3 regions of the Fusobacterium sp. genome follow, and region 1 is predicted to be linked to each of the others. Evidence: riboswitches for the same ligand, from Rfam matches in the RefSeq annotation. Region 1 holds a riboswitch; each other region holds the start of a gene.
What was found. Region 1 has a riboswitch for cobalamin ahead of E6771_RS09505 (MotA/TolQ/ExbB proton channel family protein). Riboswitches for the same ligand answer to the same signal wherever they lie in the genome.
Positions count from the first base shown of each region.

Region 2: linked by a shared signal. The riboswitch ahead of E6771_RS13635 (sugar phosphate isomerase/epimerase) and the one ahead of E6771_RS09505 (MotA/TolQ/ExbB proton channel family protein) in region 1 are both predicted to bind cobalamin.
Region 3: linked by a shared signal. The riboswitch ahead of nikB (nickel ABC transporter permease) and the one ahead of E6771_RS09505 (MotA/TolQ/ExbB proton channel family protein) in region 1 are both predicted to bind cobalamin.

Region 1 covers NZ_JAWDXO010000020.1:38,635-43,654, forward strand. The annotation lists gene E6771_RS09490 (ABC transporter substrate-binding protein) at 1-708, shown strand, start outside; gene E6771_RS09495 (iron ABC transporter permease) at 701-1,696, shown strand; gene E6771_RS09500 (ABC transporter ATP-binding protein) at 1,698-2,477, shown strand; cobalamin riboswitch at 2,560-2,737, shown strand; gene E6771_RS09505 (MotA/TolQ/ExbB proton channel family protein) at 2,906-3,535, shown strand; gene E6771_RS09510 (biopolymer transporter ExbD) at 3,532-3,942, shown strand; gene E6771_RS09515 (energy transducer TonB) at 3,943-4,632, shown strand; gene E6771_RS09520 (hypothetical protein) at 4,706-5,017, shown strand.
Region 2 covers NZ_JAWDXO010000040.1:20,275-28,920, forward strand. The annotation lists gene E6771_RS13600 (ABC transporter ATP-binding protein) at 1-714, opposite strand, end outside; gene E6771_RS13605 (putative 2-aminoethylphosphonate ABC transporter substrate-binding protein) at 739-1,770, opposite strand; gene E6771_RS13610 (EamA family transporter) at 1,968-2,381, shown strand; gene argH (argininosuccinate lyase) at 2,469-3,884, opposite strand; gene E6771_RS13620 (Na+/H+ antiporter NhaC family protein) at 3,905-5,383, opposite strand; gene E6771_RS13625 (hypothetical protein) at 5,434-5,583, shown strand; gene E6771_RS13630 (cobyric acid synthase) at 5,690-7,183, opposite strand; cobalamin riboswitch at 7,343-7,520, shown strand; gene E6771_RS13635 (sugar phosphate isomerase/epimerase) at 7,586-8,554, shown strand.
Region 3 covers NZ_JAWDXO010000003.1:143,674-152,319, reverse strand. The annotation lists gene E6771_RS02920 (autotransporter outer membrane beta-barrel domain-containing protein) at 1-4,077, shown strand, start outside; gene E6771_RS02915 (flavodoxin) at 4,504-4,989, shown strand; gene E6771_RS02910 (GNAT family N-acetyltransferase) at 5,100-5,969, shown strand; cobalamin riboswitch at 6,041-6,215, shown strand; gene nikB (nickel ABC transporter permease) at 6,435-7,373, shown strand; gene nikC (nickel transporter permease) at 7,375-8,199, shown strand; gene E6771_RS02895 (ABC transporter substrate-binding protein) at 8,223-8,646, shown strand, end outside.

The DNA of each region.
Region 1 (5,020 bases):
GCAAGTTCAACAACAAAAATACCTGAAAAATATAATGATGTTCCTAGAATAGGAAGATCTGGAATACCTGATTTGGAACGGGTAAAAGCTTTAAAAACTGATTTAGTAATATCAACTGTTTACTCTAAACCAGCATTAAAACCTAAGTATGATAATCTGAATATACCAAGCTTTTATATGAAAGTAGATACATATGATGAGTCTATGAAAGCTATTGAAATATTAGGAAAAGCTTTTCATAAAGATAAAGAAGCAAAAGCTATACTTGATGATGTCAAAAAAAGAGAAGAATTGCTTGCTGAAAAATTAAAGGGAAAAGAGAAAAAAAGGATAGCTATACTGTATGGAAATGGAGAAAGTTTTTTTATGACTGGAAAAAATCATTTTTTACAAGGACTTATGGATAAAATAGGCTGTGAAAATATAGTAACCTCTATTGATAACAGTGCATTATTAAAAAGATCAGTGCCTTTTAGTATGGAACAATTAATTAAAGCTAATCCAGATGTTATATTGAGACTTCCTACAAGCCAAACTAAAAATGGAGAAGGATTTGAAGAAGTATTTTCAAGTAATCCTGTATGGAAACTTACAAATGCATATAAAAATAATAAAATACTGGACATTGATCCTACATTGTTCAGAATGAGTGCTGGGGTAAATTCCATAGATGCATTGGAGGAGTTATATAGATATGTTTATGAATAAAGATAAGAGAGGAAAAAAGATAATTCTTATCTTTATTGCTCTAATCATTTTAAGTTTTTCAATAATATTTTCAGTAAGATTTGGAAGTGTAAATTATACTTCTGAAGAGATACTGAAATCTCTTTTTATGAAAAGCTATAATGATGAGATATTAAAAGCTATTTTATGGGATATAAGAATACCACGTATTCTGATTGCTGTAATGGTAGGGTGCAACCTATCTCTGGCAGGAGTATTGCTTCAGGCTGTAATGAAGAATCCATTGGCTGATCCAGGTTTAACAGGAGTATCCTCAGGAGCCAGTGTCACAGCTTTAATTATTATGATATTATATCCAAAGGCTGTATTTTTTATGAATTTTTCTGCATTTGTAGGAGGTTCAATAGCTTGTGCAATTGTATTTATGCTGGCTTGGAGAAAAGGATTAAAACCAATAAGAGTAATATTGTCAGGAGTAGCTATAAATGCTATATTAGGAAGTGTTACAGGATTGATGTTTATACTATTCAGTGATGAGATACAGGGAGTGCTGTCATGGCTTAATGGAAGCTTGAATGGGAAAAATTGGAAACATGTAGCTGCTCTTTTACCATATACACTGATTGGTATTTTGGCGTGTTTTACAATGATCAGAGATGCTAATATACTTCAACTTGGAGATAATTTTGCTGTAAATTTAGGAATAGATATTCCTAGAAAAAGATTGAAATTATGTGCTCTTGCCTGCTTTCTAACAGGAATATCAGTTGCTAATGTGGGATTGATAGGATTTGTAGGATTAATAGTTCCTCATATAGCCAGATTGATAATAGGTTCAGATCATACATATTTGATACCTTTTGCTGGACTGCTTGGTGCTGTAGTACTGGTAGTAGCTGATACAATAGCAAGAACTATGTTTTCACCTATTGAAATACCAGCTGGTATAGTAATGGCTGTAATTGGTGTTCCATTCTTTCTTTATCTGCTGAGAAAGGTAGGTGACTAAGATGGAAAGTATAAAAGGATATAATATAGAACTTGCTTATGGAGAAAAGGTCATTATACATAATCTGGATATAAAAATAAATAAAGGAGAAGTAGTTTCCATAATAGGAACTAATGGATGTGGAAAATCTACTCTTTTGAAAGCTATATCAAGAGTTCTTCCATGTAGGAATGGAAGTATATATATAGACGGAGAAGAGATAAGCCATATAAAAAATAAAGAATTTGCTAAAAAGCTTGCATTTGTTTCACAAAATAATGAAATTCCAGATGATATAACTGTTTATGATTTTATTATGTATGGGAGAGTTCCACATAAAAAATGGTATGAAGTGTACAATCAGGAAGATAGAGATATTGTAAATTGGGCTGTTACAATATGTAAATTAGATAATTTCAGAGAGAGAAAAGTAATGAGTCTATCAGGTGGAGAAAGACAGAAAGTATGGATAGCAATGGTGCTTGCTCAAAAGACAGGTATACTTTTACTAGATGAACCTACTACATATCTTGATATATGCCATCAATTCGAAATAATGGAACTTGTAAGAGAGTTGAATCAAAACCTTAACATAACTATAATAATGGTGCTTCATGATTTGAATCAGGCAGCTCAATACAGCAACAGAATAATTGTGCTAAAAGATGGTAAGAAATATAAAGAAGGAAAATCATTGGAGGTTCTTACACCACAGCTAATAAGAGAAGTATATAGAGTAGAGTCATCAATAGAAATGGAAGAAGGAATTCCATATTTTAGATTGAAAGGGATAGTTAAATAATCTTCATAAAAAATTTTATATACAGTTATTTTTTATAGCATTTTTAATAAAATATTGACAAAAAATAATTTAAATTGTACTATTGTAGTAGATAGTATTAGGTGCCAAAAGGCTTAATAGAGGAAGTAGGGTGAAAATCCCTCACAGCCCCCGCTACTGTAAGGTGGACGAAACCAATGACCACTAGATTGTTTAATCTGGGAAGGTAGGGAGTAGAATGAAACTGAGTCAGGAGACTTACCTAAAAACTAGTTTTTTGCTTTTTCGGCGGGAAAAAGAGAGAATAAAAAATTAAATATTTATTTAAATAATATGATATTTAAGATTCTCTGATAAAAACAAAATGGGGGCTTGTAAGCACTGTTTAAAGTTTTATCAGAGATTTTTTTATTGTAATAATTAATTTTGAAAATAGATCAGGAGGCAAAATGTATACTTACTTCATAGAGGGTGGAACAATGATGTGGCTTTTAGCTGCATTATCTATAATAGGATTGGGAACGATATTAGAAAGAGCTGCTTATTTCATGAAAAATGAGCAAGGAATAACAAGAGAATTTAAAGAAGAAATAGTGACTTTAGTGAGAGCAGGAAAAGAAGATAAAGCTATAGAGTTATGCAATAAAACAAATAATTCAGTATCAAGAACAATAAAAAGTATACTTCTGGCATACAGAAATGAAAATGATCTTTATGAAAGTAAAGAAAAACTCATGAAAGAAAAAGCTCTAGAACAAATAGAGAATCTAGAAAGAAGGTTATCTATATTAGGGATAGTTGCATATATTTCTCCAATGGCTGGTCTTCTTGGAACAGTGCTTGGAATGATAAAATCCTTTAAAGCTATAGCGTTGCAGGGAGCTGGAGATCCTAATGTAGTAGCTAATGGAATATCAGAGGCATTATTGACAACAGCAGCAGGATTGCTTATAGCAATACCAGCAATAATAGCATATCAGACATTCAATAGAAAAGCTGATAAAATAATGCTTGAAATAGAAAAGACTTCTACTGCGCTTATTAATATAAAAAAGGCTGGAAAGAAGGACGAGATATGAGAGAGTTAAGAAGAAAGAAGGGGATAATCAATCCAGATCTAACACCATTGATAGATGTAGTTTTTCAGTTATTAATATTTTTTATGCTAGTAACCACATTTAGTCAATACAATAAATTTGATATGAATCTTCCTAAATCTTCTGTAGAAGAAATAAATATAACAGAAGAAGGGGTTGAACTGATAATTAATAAAGATGGAAAATATTTTTTTAAAAGTGGAGAAGATTCTGTAGAGGTAGAAAATGAAAAACTGGAAGAAACAATAAAAGAGCTGATGAAAGGAAGGAAAGAACAGACTCTTATTGTAAGTGCTGATAAAGATTTAAGATATGAAATTGTAATAGAAACTATGGGAAGATTAAAAAATATTGGATTGGAAAAATTAGAGATAAATAGTATAAAGTAGGTGATAAATTTGAAATTTTATATATTCTCTTTTTTATGTCATCTGCTGCTGCTTTTTGCTATATATACCAAACCTGTAAAAGATGTAAAATTAGATAGTAAAAATGTTCTTGTGTATCTTAGTGAACTGAAGACAGAAAATAATACTCCTGCCCCAGCACCTCTCCAGTCACTTACACAACCTGAAGAACCTAAAAAAGATGAAAAACCAAAGGAAGAAAAGAAAATTGAAAAAAAGATAGAGAATAAAGTAGTCAAAAAAATTGTTAAAAAAGAAGTTAAAAAGAACGAAGAAGTAGTAAAAGAAGAAAGTGGAAAGGAAACAGCTGCAGAAAATTCAGTACCATATAATCCGTTAGCAGGACTTATAAAAGATGGAACAGGAACATATATAGGAGATCAGAAGAACGGAGGTGGCATCAGGTACAGAATAAAAAGAGAAGTTGAACCAGAATATCCTATTCTTGCTAAAAGAGCTAACTATAGAAATGAAGTAATTATAAAAACCAAATTTCTTATAGGATTAAATGGAAAAGTAGAAGAGATAATTTTTCTTGATAATTTTACCTCTTATGGTTTTAGAAAAGAAGTGGAGAAAGCCCTTAGAAAATGGGAATTTGATCCAATAACTTATCATGGAGAAAAGATAAAACTCTATTTTTATAAAGATTTTAGATTTAATGTAAAATAATACTTTAAAAGATAGAAATGAGAAAATAAAGTAAAAATAAATATTACATAAATTTAATAAGGAGATGATAATTATGAGAATCAATTCAGAGAGTACAAATTCTATAATACCAGCTTTACTTATAAACAAGGCAGTAGAAGAAGCGAAAAATCATGAGATACCTTGCAGTATAATAGAAATGGAAATATTTACAGTGATGGATACTGTTAATCTTTATTTTTTTAAGGAAGAGAATGCTGTATATAAAATGACAGTAGATTGTATCAATAGTGGAGAAGAATATGTGAAGAAATATATGGAACTTATCAAAAATTCTTTCACTAAAGCTCTAAATGACTTTGGGAATATATCTAAAGTAGAAATAGTGAGAGGAGCAAACTCTTAAGTT
Region 2 (8,646 bases), on a different contig from region 1:
ATTTATTTTACCTATGAAATCAGCAGTAAAAGATGAATTAGGTTTTTCATATATTTCCCTTGGACTTCCCCATTGCATTATTTTCCCATCTTTCATAACCATTATTTTATCTGACATAGATAGAGCCTCTTCCTGATCATGAGTTACCATGATAGTAGTGAGATCAAGTTTTTTTTGTAGCTTTTTTATATCATTTCTCAGTTTTTCTCTTACTTTTGCATCTAATGCTGATAGTGGTTCATCTAATAAAAGAATATCTGGTTCAAGAGCAACTGCTCTGGCAAGAGCTACTCTCTGTTGCTGTCCACCACTCATTTCATTAGGATATTTATTACTTATGGAAAATAAGCCTACCATTTCCAAAACACTTTTCACTTTTTTTTCTATTAATTCTTTAGGCATTTTTTTGTTTTTCAATCCATAAGCTATGTTTTCCCAAGTTGTCATATTAGGGAAAAGAGCATAAGATTGAAAAACAATAGAAAAATTTCTTTTGGATGGATGAAGTATAGATATATCTTTATCTTTTAGAAAGATACTTCCAGAATTAAGTTCTTCCAAGCCTGAAATAACTCTTAATAAAGTTGTTTTTCCACAACCGCTGGGACCAAGAAATGAAATAAATTCTCCTTTTTTTATAGAAAGATTTATATTCTTTAAAGCATGGAATTTTCCATAATATTTATTTACATTTTTTATTTCTAAGTAGCTCATATTTCCTCCAGAATAAGGATATCCTTATTTTTGTTCAGCTTTTGCTCCAAATTTTTCACTCCATTTATCTAAAATTGTATTTTTATTTTCTGCAAGCCATTTGAAATCATTCTTTACAAGATGACTTACTGGATCAGTTGGGTAACCATTAGGGATTGGATTATTGATATTAATGCTTGTGATAGCATATTGAGTACCATATAATTTCATCATTTCTTCTGAAATAGCCCAATCAAGAAATATTTTAGATTCTTCTTTTATATCTTTTTTATTAATAAGGGCATTAGCTTCTGAATCCCATCCAGAACCTTCAGCTGGAAAAACTACTTCAAATGGATTTCCTTCATTCATAAGTTTTACACTTGGATAATCATAAGAAATACCAATAGGATATTCTCCATTAGCTGCTTGTTTAGCTGGTTTTGATCCAGAATGAGTATATACACCCATATTTTCATGGAGTTTCTCCATATATTCCCATGCTTTATCTTCTCCCATTATTTGAATGAATCCAGCTATAGCAAGAAATCCAGTACCTGAGGAAGCAGGATGAGGCATTGAAATTAATCCTTTATACTCTGGATTTAAAAGATCTTCATAAGTTTTAGGAATAGGCAGTCCAAGTTTGGCAAGCTCATTTTTATTTACAGCAAAAGTTGCCATCCATGCATTATTTCCTACCCATACAGGTTCTTCTGCAGAATCCTTAAACTTTGGATCAACTTTTTCTAAGCCCTTAGGAGAATAAGATTTCAAAAGGTTTTCTTTATCCAGCATAAGCAGACCAGTAGCAGCAGTTCCCCAGACTACATCAGCTTGAGGATTATCTTTTTCAGCCAGAATTTTTGTGATAAGAACACCTGTTGAATCACGGGTTATATTTATTTTGATATCAGGATGGTGTTTTTTAAAATTTTCTAAAAACATTGGGATCTGTTCATTTTCAAGAGCAGTATAGACATTGATTTCTTTTGTTTTTTGGGAAGCAGAGTTTTCTTTAGATTGACAGCTTGTTAATAAAAATCCTGCAAAAAGAATAGTTAAAAATTTTTTCATTATTTTCCTCCATATGTATAATTTGTATTTTTATATTTTTTCTAGTTTAGAATATGGATGTTAATGAAGTTTTAATTTAAAGTAAAAAAAAAGTGAAAGAAAGATTAACATTAAATTTACATAAAATTATTGATTTTTTTATATACTGAGTAATAAAATGAAAAAATACAGGAAAAATTAATATGGGAGGAAAGGAAATGTGGTTTGTATTTGCATTGATGTCAGCAATATTTGCAGCACTTACATCTATTTTTGCTAAAATAGGAATAGAGGGAATAAATTCAAATCTGGCAACTGCCATAAGGACAATAGTTGTATTATTTATGGCTTGGGGAATGGTATTTTTTACTGGAACTCAAAATCAAATTGGAAATATAGGGCAGAGAAGTTGGATATTTTTAATTTTATCAGGAATGGCAACAGGGTTTTCATGGCTTTTTTATTATAAGGCACTTCGGATAGGAGAAGCATCAAAAGTAGTGCCAGTAGATAAATTTAGTGTGGTTATTACTTTGATAATGGCCTTTGTAATATTAAAAGAAGCAGTTACATTAAAAACTATTTTAGGTGGGGTATTTATAACAATAGGAACATTTATTATGATACTGTAATAGAAAAAGAGGTTGACTTATTAAGAAAAGTGTAATTTTCAAACTTCTAAAAATTGTTTTAGCTTTTCAGTCAACCTCTTTGTTATTTTATAATATATTATTTAACTTATAATCTGCAACTATACTTTCAGATTCATTGATAAATTTATCTAAGAATTCTATATGAGCTTCTATACTTTCTTTTCCAGGTCCTCCAAGAGTACAACGTTTTTCCACACAATTTTTAATAGATATCATTTCATAAATATCTTTTTCAAATAATTTAGAAAATTCTTTATAAGTATTTATTGAGATTTCTTCAAAAGTAGTATTGTTGTCAATACAATAAGCTACCATGCTTCCAACTATTTTATAAGCATCTCTGAAGCTCATTCCTTTTTCAGTCAGATAATCTGCTACATCAGTTGCATTGATAAATCCCTGAGCTGCTGCTGCAAGAAGTCTTTCTTTTTTTATAGTCATAGTATGAATCATTCCATTGAATACAGCAAGACATCCCTTTACTGTATCAAGACTGTCAAAGAAATTTTCTTTATCTTCCTGCATATCTTTATTATATGCAAGGGGTATTCCTTTCATAGTTGTAAGCAGGGCCATTAAATCTCCAAAAACTCTTCCGCTTTTTCCTCTTATAAGTTCAGCTGCATCTGGATTTTTCTTTTGGGGCATAATACTGCTTCCAGTAGAAAAAGAATCACTTAGTTCTATATAACCAAAATCATTGGAGCTATAGATTATTATTTCTTCACAGAAACGAGATAGATGTACCATAATAAGAGCAAAAGCATTCATTATTTCAATAAGATAATCTCTGTCACTAACACTATCCATACTATTCCATGTAGGAGAAGAAAAACCAAGAATAGAACTTGTAAAGTTTCTATCTAAAGGATAGGTAGTTCCTGCCAGAGCAGCAGATCCTAGTGGAGAAGTATCAGCTAAAGCGGCAGCATTTTTAAGTCTGAGAAAATCTCTTCTAAACATTTCAGCATAGGCTAAGATATAATGTGAGAAAGATACTGGCTGAGCCTTTTGAAGATGAGTAAACCCAGGCATATATGTAGATATATTTTCTTTAGCGATTCCATTTATAATTTCAAGCAGATCAAGAAGCTGTGCTTGAACTTTAATTACTTCTTCTTTTGTAAATAATTTCATGTCTAAAGCAACCTGATCATTTCTGCTTCTTCCAGTATGTAGTTTTTTTCCCACATCTCCTATTCTATCTATAAGGATTTTTTCAATGTTCATATGAATATCTTCATACTCTATAGAAAAAGTTATTTTTCCCTCTTCAATATCAGTAAGTATTTCCCTGAGAGTTTTTTCTATAAGCTCACAATCAGCAACAGGAATTATTCCCTGCTTTCCCAGCCCTTTAACATGAGCTATACTTCCCATAATATCATATTTATAAAGTCTCTTATCAAAATTTATTGATGAATGAAAATCAAGAATAAGATGACTTGCTTTTTCTTTAAATCTTCCAGAAAAAAATTGCATTCTAACATCTCCTTAAAAAATTATTTGCTTCTCTGTTTTATTTTTATTGCTGTTAATATTGAAAGTTGTAAAATGATAGCTACAAACAGTACAATGTAGCTTTGGAAAAATCCTCCTATAAGAAAAGTTCCTAAAGAAATTATTCCATTAATAGCTGCATAATAAAATTGAGTTTTAACATGATCTATATGGCTGCATCCAGAACCAGCAGAAGCTAATATGGTTGTATCAGATATAGGTGAAACGTGGTCTCCAAAGAGCCCTCCAGACAGTATAGAACCAATAGTTACATATAGAGGAGCATTAAGTGCAACAGCCATAGGTATAACTATAGGAATCATTATACTGTATGTTCCCCAAGAACTTCCAGTAGAAAATGATATTATACATCCAAGAAGAAAAGCTATCATTGGAATAAATCCAGAATTAAGATTTATACTTTTTATAAAATGAACAATGTAATCTGCAGAACCAAGATTTTTATTAATAGTTCCTAAAGACCATGCAAGTATTAAAATAATTGCTATTTGAGTCATTTTATTTATACCATTTAGGTATATTGAAAATATTTCATCAAAAGTTTTACTTTTGTTTATAATCATCATAACAGAAAGAACAATAGCTGCATAAAGATATCCACTGCTTAATGCTGCTCTGAATTCACTTCCAGAAAATCTTTTAAACATGAAGTCAAATCCAAGCATAGAAAATAGTGTAATTAAAAGAACTAATATAGGAAGCCATACATAGATAGGTTTAGCATTTTCTACAATATACTCTTTTTTTTCAAGAACTTCAAGCTCTCTTTCGTTAAATATATCATCCTCAGCTTTTTTCATAGGTCCAAAATCCAGCTTCATAAGAGCTAGAGCAGGAACAATAGTAAGAGCAAGAAGAGGATATGTATTAAATGGAATTGACTTCACAAAGCTTTCATAGTCTGAAAGATTTAAATTTAAATTTTCAAACTCTTTTTGAAGAAGTCCAATAATAAAAACTCCCCATCCAATAAAAGGAACTAATACAGCTACAGGTGATGAAGTAGTATCAAGTATAAAAGCAAGTTTTTCCTTAGATAATTTCAATTTCTTGAAAAATGGAGCAAATATTGGTCCTACAATTAAAGGAGTTCCTAAATCAGAAAAGAAAATAATTATTCCTGCAAGGTAAGCTGAAAGCTGAGCTTTAGTTTTTGAATTGATATATTTACCAACACTTTGAGCAAAAGCATAGGCTCCTCCAGATCTCATCATAAGTTCAATAAATCCACCTATAAACACCATTAAAACAATAACTCCAGCATTATAACTATCAGTCAGCTGTTTTACAAAATAATCTGTCATCAGTGTTTTTGTTGTGAGAAGAGGATTATAATTTAATAGTATAAGAGCCCCTAAAAAGACACTGCTGAAAAGTGATAAAATTACATTTTTGGTTTTTATTGCCATAGCTACTGCTATTATAATAGGCAATATAGATAAAAACCCATAGTTTTCCATAAGAAATTCCCCCTTAAAATTAATTTTAATATAAAAAGCCAGTCAAATAAATGACTAGCTTGATTTTAATAAAAAAGCCAATAGATATACTATTGGCTAAAAAACTTTTTTATGCTCATAAAGATAAAAATTGTATCTTTAATCTTTTCCAAAAGAAATCTAATCAGTCAGCCATTGAAAGTGGAATATTAATTTTATAAGTTAGATATACCATGCCTTTCATGCCTCAATAACATTTTATTTCCCCCAGTTTTATTTTTTATCTAAGTTATACTACTAAAAAAAATCAGATATGTCAATAAAAAATTATTTTAAAATATTGTATATTGCATCTATATCTAAATTATTTCTAAGTAAATCAGCTAATTTATTATATTCATTTTCTTTAAATTCAGAAAATTCAAAAAGTTCATCCAACATATTTAATCCTTTTTTCTTTCTGATATTATTTAAAAACGTTCTGGTAAACTTACTATTATCAAAAATACCATGTATATATGTTCCAAAAGCATTATCTTTTGCAAGTACAGTATAATCAGTTTCAACAGTAAGATTTTTCTCATTTCCATGTGTAACTCCCTGATGAATCTCATAGCCTTTTATATGAAGTCCATTGCATCCATATAATAGCTCACAGTCGGATTCAGAAAGAGTTTTTTCTACTTGCTTTGTATATTTTGTTTTATCCATTGTAGTAACAGTATCCATTATTCCAAAACCTTCAGTTTTTTCTATATCGCTTTCAATATGATGTGGGTCAAAAATTTCTTTTCCCATCATTTGAAAACCGCCACATATACCTACTACTGTAGTTCCAGTAGAATATAATTTTTTTATTTTATCAAAAATACCATTAGCTTTTAATAACTCAAGATCAGAAAGAGTATTTTTACTTCCAGGTAGAATAATTATATCTTCTTCCCCAAGTTGCTCAGGACTGTATATATAATTTAGTGCTACATCTGAATATTGACTTAAAGCATCAAAATCTGTATAATTAGACATTTTATTAGTTCTGATTACACTAATATTTATATCTCGTTTTTCATTGGTATTAGTAGTCAGTTTTTTAGCTAAAACATCTTCTTCTTCAATATCAAGTTTTTTATAAGGAACTACACCTAAAACTTTAATATCCATTCCTTCATCTTTCAGCTTTTTTTCAAACATATCTATACCAGGTTTTAAAAGCTCTAAATCGCCTCTAAATTTGTTGATGATGACTCCTTTTATTCTTTTTCTGTCATTTTCATCAAGTAAGGCAATGGTTCCATAAAGTGAAGCAAAAACTCCACCAGTTTCAATATTTCCAACTAAAATAACAGGAGCATCTACAAGTTCGGCCATTCCCATATTTACCAAATCCCATTTTCTAAGATTAATTTCAGCTGAACTTCCTCCACCTTCAAGAACTCCAATATCAAAATTATTTTCTATTATTTCATAATTTCTTTTTGCAATGAGTTTCAATTCCCTAGAATTGGAAAAATAATCTGCAGCATTCATATTTGTATCAGGAATTCCTTCAATGATAATTTGTGAGTTATTATCAGAATTAGGTTTTAAAAGTATTGGATTCATAAAGACTCTAGGGAGTTCCATAGCTGCTTCAGCTTGTACAACCTGAGCTCTTCCCATTTCCAATCCATCAATATCCACAAAGGAATTAAGGGCCATATTTTGAGATTTAAAAGGAGAAACTCTATATCCATCTTGAGCAAAAATTCTACATAATCCAGCAGTAATGATGCTCTTTCCAACAGATGAACCAGTTCCTTGTATCATAATTTTTTTATGCATAATACACCTCTATTGATATTTTCTTTCAATTTAATGGTATCATAGTTTTATGTATAATTTCAACAGCTAAAAAATATATGGATAAGATACAAAACTTTTAATATTTGAATGTAACTTTAAAGATATTGACAAAAATATTAAAAAATTATATTATTAAGTTGATAAAAAATAGAAATAGGTGCTTATTTGAGCTTAATAAAGGAAGTTGGGTGTAAATCCCACACAGCGAAAGCTACTGTATAGAGGACGAAATCATGATATGCCACTGGGAAACTGGGAAGGCGTGAAAGTAGGGTGAATCTGAGTCAGGAGACTTACCAATAGAGAAAGATATATGAGAATATATTTATCCAATAAGGTAGGGAAACTATTTTATTGGATTTTTTATTTGGAGGGTTTTCAATGAGAAAGATACTTAATATAACAGATTTTTCTACTAATGAAGAAAATAAAAAAATGATGAAATATTATTGTGATAAGTACAACTTTAAAGGATTTGAACTTATCAAATTTGATTTGCAGAAAGATAATGCTTCTTTAAATAATTTAATAGAAGGGTATCATATGAGGTTTTTTCCTATGTGGCTAGATATTTATCTTGGAAAATATGAAATACTTAGAGAAAAATTTAAAGAGAAACAGGAAATATTTTATTGGTGTGGCGGAAATAGCAGAGAGGAATTAATTGATTATTATAAAAAAGAACTGAAAACGGCAGAAAAACTTGAAGTGGAATATGTTGTATTTCATGCCTGTTATGTAGATGATGAAGGAAGCTTAATATATGAATTTCCATATTCAGATAGAGATGTTCTTCAAAATGTTGTAGCATTGCTGAATGATATCTTTGAAGATAAAAAGTATAAATTTAAACTTCTTTTGGAAAATTTATGGTGGCCAGGACTTAGATTAACTTCAAAAAAAGAAATAGAGTTTTTATTAAATAATATAAAATATAAAAATATTGGATTTATGCTTGATACAGGACATATGTTGAATAATGAGCCAAAACTTAGAACAATGGATGAAGGGATAGAATATATTGAGAAAAATATTGATGAGATAGGGGAATTAAAAAAATATATAAAAGGTGTTCATTTGAATTTTTCTCTTTCTGGAAAATATTTAAGTGATGCTATAGAAAGACATAAAAATTCGTTGATTGAAAGAGAGGAAACCTTGAACAATATATATAGTCATGTAAGTCAGATAGATCAACATCTTCCTTTTGAAGATATAAGAATAGTAAAAATATTAGAAAATTTACCACTGGATTGGGTGGTATATGAATTTATATATTACAACAATGATGATCTTGAAAATAAAGTAAAATCTCAAGATAAAATATTAAAAACTTTAAATTTTAAATAGAGAATCTGTTAATTTAAAATGAAAACTAGCTCTGAAAAGTTGAAAAGGTATAAAAAGTGCTTTTAGAAAATTTCTATCCTAAAAAAGAGTAT
Region 3 (8,646 bases), on a different contig from region 1:
AATAGTAACTCCACATTGACTATTGAGGCTGGAGGTACTGTGCAGCAACTAGGTTCTACTACTAATGGGGAAGCTATTAATGCCCATGGTTTTGGTAATACTATTATTAATAATGGAACAATTCACAGTAACAATGGGGCAGCCTTATGGTTTCAAGATACTTCTACCTCTTCATCTCCTGCTGGTAGAAATAAGGTTATAAATAATGGAACTATTTCCACAAGCAAAGGTGATGGTTATAATGTTTTTGGTAGTAGCCGTGGTAGTAGTGGACCTGGTTTAGTGTTTGAGAATTATGGAACTGTTAAAGGTTCATTAAAATTTGGGAATGGTGATGATAGTTTACTTTTTGGACCAGGCTCACAGATTACTGGTAACGTTGATGGCGGTGGGGGAACAAATGATCTGACTTTAGATGCCGATTCTGGAGAATCAGCTACTCTGGCTGGTTCAGTATTGAACTTTTCATCTATCACTAAGATTGGTGAAGGAGCATGGGCTATTCTTGGTGGTACTCCAGCAGTTCCTGGTGATCTTCATCCCTCATCACCTATCAATGGTTCATTGAAAGGTGTAAATTCTTTAGTTATTAAAAATGGTGGATTGGCACTAGTAGGAGCTAACCCTGAGTTTAAGGGAACTGTTAAAATTGAAGGCCCTGGTAGATTAAATGTTCAGGCTCAGGGAATAAATGGTGCTACCAATGTAGTAAATGATGGTAATTTGATTTTTGAACAGCCATTTGATGACAGCTATACTGGTAGTGCTATAACTGGAAATGGTCAGGTTGTAAAAATTGGTTCTGGTTCTCTGACTATGGATTCTAGCAGTGATAACACTTACAGTGGAGGAACACTGATCAATGAAGGGGCTCTTGTTGTAGATAAAGACAGTGATCTTGGAGCTGCATCTGGTAGTATAACACTTGGTGTGAATAATGCAATAGGAGGAACTAATGGAACATTACGTTTTGGTAGTAATTTTGATCTGGCAGCTACTAGGTCAATTACCCTAATGGAAGGTGGAGGAACCATTGATACTCAAGGATATACAACAAATATTAGTCAGATTATTGCAGGTTCTGGGAGTCTGACAAAGACAGGTTCAGGCAGTTTAATTTTGAATGGTGCAAATACCTATTCTGGTGGAACTATCCTTGAAGAGGGAGTGTTAGGGATTAACTCAGATTCAGCTCTAGGAAGCAGTAACAGCCGCTTAGTAATGTATGATACTACAACACTTCAACTTGATGGAAATGTCAATTCAAGTCGACCAGTTACTCTAGCTGGAGGACCATCGAGCACAATGACAATTAATACACAGGGAAATAACGGTGTTTTTACTGGAAATATAGATGGACGTGGAGATTTGGTGAAGGTTGGCAGTGGTATGTTAACTCTCTATGGAAATAATCTGTATCAAGGTAGTACTATCCTTGAGGAAGGAGTGTTAGGGATTAACTCAGATTCAGCTCTGGGAAGCAGTAACAGCCGCTTAGTAATGTATGATACTACAACACTTCAACTTGACGGAAATGTCGATTCAAGTCGGGCAGTCACTCTAGCTGGAGGACCATCAAGCACAATGACAATCAATACACAGGGGAATAGTGGTATTTTTGCTGGTAGGATAGATGGGTATGGAGGTTTAGTAAAAATTGGCAGTGGTATATTAACTCTCTATGGAAATAATCTGTACCAAGGTGGTACCAGAATTGAAGCTGGAACACTGGCAATTAATTCTGATGCTTCTCTTGGTGGAGAAGTTAGCTCACTTGAGCTGTGGGATAAAACTACTTTAAGACTAGATGGCAATGTTTCTATGAATTCAAGGCCTGTAATTATTGGTGGTGGTGGCAGTACAGTACCACAATCGGTGACTATTGATACACAAGGGTATACAGGGCTTATCTCACAAAATATTGTACAGAGTACAGATGGAGCTACTAGGTTAGTCAAGATTGGTACAGGGACATTAGGGTTATATGGTAATAATACATACAGTGGAGATACATGGGTAAAGAATGGTACAATAGCAATTACATCATCTCTTGGTTTAGGAATGGGTGATGTATATCTAGGTGATCATGAAAATACTTCTTTAAATGGAAGTGGGAATACACAAGGTATATTACAAGCTGATGCAGACATTGATTTCACAAATTCAATACAGTCTATCTTTTTAAATAAAGGTGGTGGAGCAATCAACACCAATGGATATATTGTCACATTAGGAGAAAATACTATCAGAGACGGCATTGGAGGTGCTGCACCTAATATTGGCAGAGATCTGCACAAAACTGGAGCAGGGGTCTTGACACTACTTAATAATCAATATTATTCTGGTCGTACTTTTATTGATCAAGGAATATTGCGTCTAGATGCTGTTGATCCTAACACACCTTTGAACAATTCAAAGGGCTTATTGAATACTCCAGAAGTAACAGTTGCAGCTGGATCACGATTGGAAGGGCAAGGGATCGTGGGAAATTCTATAAATGCACAACTTGGTAATACAAATGCTCCAACTGTCAGCCCTACAGACTTTACCACTATTATTAATAATGGTACTATTGCACCAGGTCTTGAGCGTTTCAGCAATACCTTTGATGATACAAACTCTCAGTTTGTACCACTGACTCTTGCGGGGAACTATAGAGCTGGAAATAATGCCAGAGTAGAGATTCACACTGAACTTTTGGATGACATGTCCCACCATGGGTCACTGACTATTGATGGTGTGATTGATTCCGCTTCAAATAAAAATGGAACTAGTGTATCTGTAATTCATCAGGGAGGTAATGGTGCAACAACAGATCATGGTATTGAAATAATTCGTCTGCGTGGAAATGGTTCTGGTATTAGTCAGGGTGAGTTGATCAATCAACTTGGTGAAAATTTCCATCTTGCTTCTGACTTTAAGACAAGTAGAGGACAAAACGCTGTTGTAGCTGGTGCTTACAGCTATATTATGGAGAGTGATAAAGACTGGTATGGAGATATTAATAACCAAGCAGGACTCTTTTTACGTAATGCCAGCAATAGTGATGGTTCTTTGGTGCTTCATCCAGCAACACCCCTTTATGAGTCATATTTGCTGATTTTGGGTGGTCTTAACAAGCTGCCTACACTAGAACAGCGGGTTGGTCATCGTCCTTGGTTAAAAGAGAACAAAGAACAAGAAGCAGGTTATGATCGAGGTAATGCTGGTATTTATCCAAGAGAAGTCTGGATGCGTGTGGAAGGTATGAAAGGTTATTATAAACCAGATCTAGATTCAGATAAAGATAATGAAAGTTCTTATAGGTTGCGTTTCAGCAGAATTAATGTTGGTATGGACATACCTATATACGAGAATGATGAAGGTTCTCGTCTATTTGCCGGAATCAATGGTAATATGAGCAAAGCTTGGTCTGACATAGACTCTCCACATGGTAATGGTGATATCACCACTACTGGACATGGATTTGGAGCTACTTTGACTTGGTACAATCACAATGGTTTTTATACTGATGCTCAAGCTTGGTATAACTGGTTTAAAAGTGATATCGATTCTGACACAATTACTTCAAGTTCTCATCAGATAAAGGAAAATCATGCTAAAGGTTATGCATTAAGTCTTGAGGTAGGACGCATTTTTGACTTTAATCAATATTGGTCTCTGACACCTCAGGCTCAAATTATTTACTCACGAGTGAACTTTGACAGATTTACGGATATTCAAAATAGTGTAATAGTGAATGAAAAAGATTATAAAGGACTCGAAGGAAGACTTGGTATGGCTCTTAATTATGAAAAGAGTCATCTGAATTCTTCTGGCAAAGTTGTTCGTAATAAAGTATATTTATTAGGAAATGTTCGTCATGAATTTAAAGGTGACTCAACTATTAGTATTTCAGGTGTAGACTATGAAAGTAATCTGAACAGTACTTGGGTGAGTCTGGGTATTGGTGGTTCGCATAATTGGAATGAAGATAAGTATTCAGTTTATGGAGAAGTTAGCTTGGCCAGCAGCACGAAAAAATTTGGTGAAGAATATGAACTAGTTGGAGAAATAGGTTTGCGTATAGCTTTTTAGATTTTAGAGAATAATATTTTTTTCTTTCACTAATATTGAATTATAGGATTACAATAGATATCTTACAAAATAATCAGTTGTGATCTTATAATCTTTATATTTAATAGTTAAGGAAAGTATATATTAAATATAAAGACAAAAGAATAAAGAGATGTTATACAACATAGAAGTCTTTAAACTATGTTATTTGATCCAAAATAGTAATTTTATATATGGCTATAGTATAAAAATAGTGAAATCATACAATGAAAAATAAGCAGAACTTAAATATAATAGAGAAAAAAACTCTCATAATTATTTTAGGTTCTGTTTTATTTTATAAAATTTGACAATATTTTATATATATTATACTATACCTTAAGCAGAATATATATTTTTGAATAAATTATTAACTGATTTTTTGTATTTTGTAATGGAGGTATAATCGTGGAAAATAGAGTAATAGTTGTTTACTTTACTTGGAGTGGAACTTCAAAGATAATAGCTGAAAGAATAAAAGATGAATTAAGTGGAGATATATTTCAAATAGAAACTGTTAAGGAATATCCAAATAAATATATCACATGTGTGGCTCAAGCAGGTATGGAGAAATTAAAAAAAGAAAGACCTCAATTAAAAAGAGAATTAGAAGATATTTCAGAATATAAGAAAATAGTATTAGTATTTCCAAACTGGTGGGGAACACTCCCAATGCCTGTGTTTACTTTTATAGAAAAGTATGATTTTAAAGGGAAAATAATTCTTCCTATTTGTATGCATGGTGGTGGTGGATTTACTAACACGATAAAAGACTTGAAAAAAATATGTTCTGATGCAGAAATACTAGATGGAACAGCAATAAAAAAACAAGATATAGATTCAGAAACAGTAAAAGAAATTATAAAAAATCTTATAGAGAGACTAAAACAGTAATAGTAAGTTTATGAAAATTTTTTATGTATTATTCTTAAATATTTATATAACTAAAATGGAAGAAATAACTTAATAAAAAATTATCTGCTTTACTTAAAGGAAGTGATATTGTGGAATATAAATTGGTTAAACAGATAAGAGATAATGAAATTCTTCGTAGAAGTTTTATAAAACTTGCAGAAAAAGTATTTGATCTTTCTTTTGAAAATTGGCATCAAAATGGATTTTGGACAGATAAATATATTCCATATGTATTAGCAGAAAATGGAAAGAAAGTAGTTGCAAATGTATCTGTAAATATTATAGATACAGTGTGGGAAAATAAATCAAAACGTTATATACAATTAGGAACTGTAATGACTGATCCAGAATATAGAAATAGGGGATTTTCATCTCAGTTGATTAGAGAAATTATTTCAGAATGGAGAGAAAAATGTGATGCTGTTTATTTGTTTGCAAATTCCAATGTTCTTAACTTTTATCCAAAATTTGGATTTGTAAAGGCAGCAGAGTATCAATATAGTTTGCCTTTTTCAGCAATGAAAAGAGAATTTAGAAAACTTGAAATGAGTAATTCAGAGGATAATTTTATATTGAAAAAATATTATGAAAAGTCTAATCCTTTTTCAGCATTTTCAATGAATAATAATTATGGGTTGCTTATGTTTTATTGCAGTTTTTTTATGAAAGAGCATATATATTATTCGAAAAAGTATGATACAGTATGTATAGCAATAAAGAATGAAGATATTTTAACATGTTTTGATATTTTTGGCAGTGATAATTATTCTATGGAAGAAATAATTTTTAGTATTGGATTCGAAGGTATTAAACAGGTAGTTCTGGGATTTACTCCAAAGGAATGTAAGAACTATTGTGGTACAAAAATAGAAAATGATGATACATTATTTGTTTTAAACAGTAAAGAAAATCTTTTTATAGACAATAAACTTATGTTTTCATTGCTGTCTCATGCTTAAAAGGGAAGATATATACTTTTTTAGTATAAAAAAGTTGACAAAAAATAATATACATGATTTAATTCTTATTAGAATAGATGTATAAATTAGGTGCTTATAGCTTAAAAGAGGAAGTAGGTTAAACTCCTACGCAGCCCCCGCTACTGTAAGATTGATGAAACTATTAAAACCACTGGAAAATTCTGGGAAGGGATAGGAGTAAAGTGAAATCAAGCCAGGAGACTTATCTAATTTTAGTTTTAACTTTTATCGGGGAGATAATAGTGATGAATTATTATATAATAAGATATATTTATTAAAAAATAATATTTATAATTATTGAAAATAATCAATTCTTTAAGACTAAAATTTTAAAAATAAAGAGAATCTCTATTTTAAAATTTTAGGTATAAGGAGTTGATTTTTTTATTTTAATTTTTGGAAAAATAAATATATTAAAGTTAGAATTGAGGAGAGGAAAATCTGATGAATGGAAAAAGTTTTTTAAAAAAAATACTTCAAATAGGAATTGTTCTGTTTGGTATAAGTTTTTTAACATTTGCATTGATATATTTATCTCCTGGAGATCCAGCAGAAATTATGCTGACTGCTTGTGGGAATATTCCAACACCAGAACTTTTGACACAAACGAGAATAGAATTGGGGTTAGATAAGCCATTTTTAACTCAATATGGAGAATGGCTTTTGAAAATATGCAGAGGAGATATGGGATATTCTTATTCTTTAAAGGTTCCAGTGTGGGGAAAACTTATTTCTAATTTCTTTATAACTTTTAAATTGGCAGCATCATCATTGATTTTAATGGTTGTAATATCAATACCATTAGGTATACTAGCAGCAGTAAATAGAAATAAAAAAATAGATTATTTTGTAAGAGGATTTACTTTTATAGGAATATCAGTTCCAAGTTTTTGGCTGGGATTAATATTTCTAAGTATATTTGGAGTAAAATTAAAACTTGTGCCAATAGCTGGTGGAACAGCAAATTTAAAAGCTTTAATACTTCCAGCAGTAACATTGGCTCTAGCAATGTCTGCAAAATATACAAGACAGGTTAGAACAACAGTATTAGATGAATTAAGGCAGGAATATGTGACTGGTGCAAGGATAAGAGGAATGAGTGAAAGAGTAATAATGATTAAACATGTTCTCCCAAATGTATTGCTTCCTTTAGTAACACTTTTAGGATTGTCTCTAGGAAGTTTATTGAGTGGAACAGCAGTTGTAGAAATAGTATATAACTGGCCTGGAATGGGGAGTATGGCTGTAAGAGCAATTTCTACTCATGACTATCCATTAGTGCAGGGATATGTTTTATTTATAGCATTGTTTTATATGCTGATAAATCTAATAGTTGATGGTTCATACAAATATTTAGATCCTAGATTGGGGGAGAAACATTAAAATGGATTTACTAAAAAGATTAATGAAAAATAAGCAGTTTGTATTTTTTTCTATATTGGCATTAATGGTTGTATTAATAGCTGTTTTTGCTCCATGGATTGCAGTTAAAAATCCTTATGATGCAATAATGACTGATTCTCTGATTCCACCTGGTGAAAAATATATGTGGGGAACAGACAGATTAGGAAGAGATATATTTTCAAGAATAGTTTATGGAACAAGACCATCATTAATAATGACATTTACTTTGGTATCAGTTGTATTTTTACTAGGAACAGGTTTTGGAATACTGGCAGGATATTTTGGAGGTATCATAGATACAATTATTATGAGATTTGCAGATATGATGATTTCATTTCCTGGATTAGTTTTAGCAATAGCAGTAGCTGGACTATTAGGACCAAGCATGACTAATGCAGTGCTTGCTATAGCATTGGTAAGCTGGCCAAAATATGCAAGACTGGCAAGAAGCCTAGTTTTGAAAATTAAAAACAATATGTATATAGAGGCAGCTATTGTGGGAGGAGCAAGAACAGGTAAAATAATAGAAAGATATTTAATCCCTAATATGATACCAACAATGATTGTAACAGCTACTACAGATATAGGAACAATGATGTTAGAACTTGCGTCATTATCTTTTTTAGGATTTGGAGCACAGGCACCAACTCCAGAATGGGGATTGATGTTGAATGAGGGAAGAACATATATAACAAAAGCCTCTTGGCTGATAATGTATCCAGGAATAGCTATAATAGCAGTAGTAATAATATTCAATATGCTGGGTGACAGCATTCGTGATATTTTAGATCCTAAGGAAAACTAAAAATATAAGGAGGAGAAGAGGGAATGAAAATGAAAAGTAAAAAATTTATCAGCAGAATTATTTTAATGGGGATGATGGTTTTAGGAATATTTACTGGTATTTCGACATCTATAATTGCAGCTCCAAAAGAAATAACAGTAGGAGTAACAAGCTTTGCAGATACTCTTGAAACAACAGAACAATATTTCAGCTGGGTAGTTTCAAGATATGGAGTTGGAGAAACTTTGGTAAAATTTGATGAACATGGGGAAAAAGCACCTTTATTAGCAGAAAGCTGGGAAAGTAGTGAAGGTGGAAAAGTATGGAAATTTAAAATAAGAGAGGGAGTTAAGTTTTCTGATGGAACAGAAATGACACCTGAAAGAGTAAAAAAATCTCTTGAACGTACATTTAAATTAAGTAACAGGGCTTCAACATTTTTTAATCCTGTTTCAATAAAAGAAGATG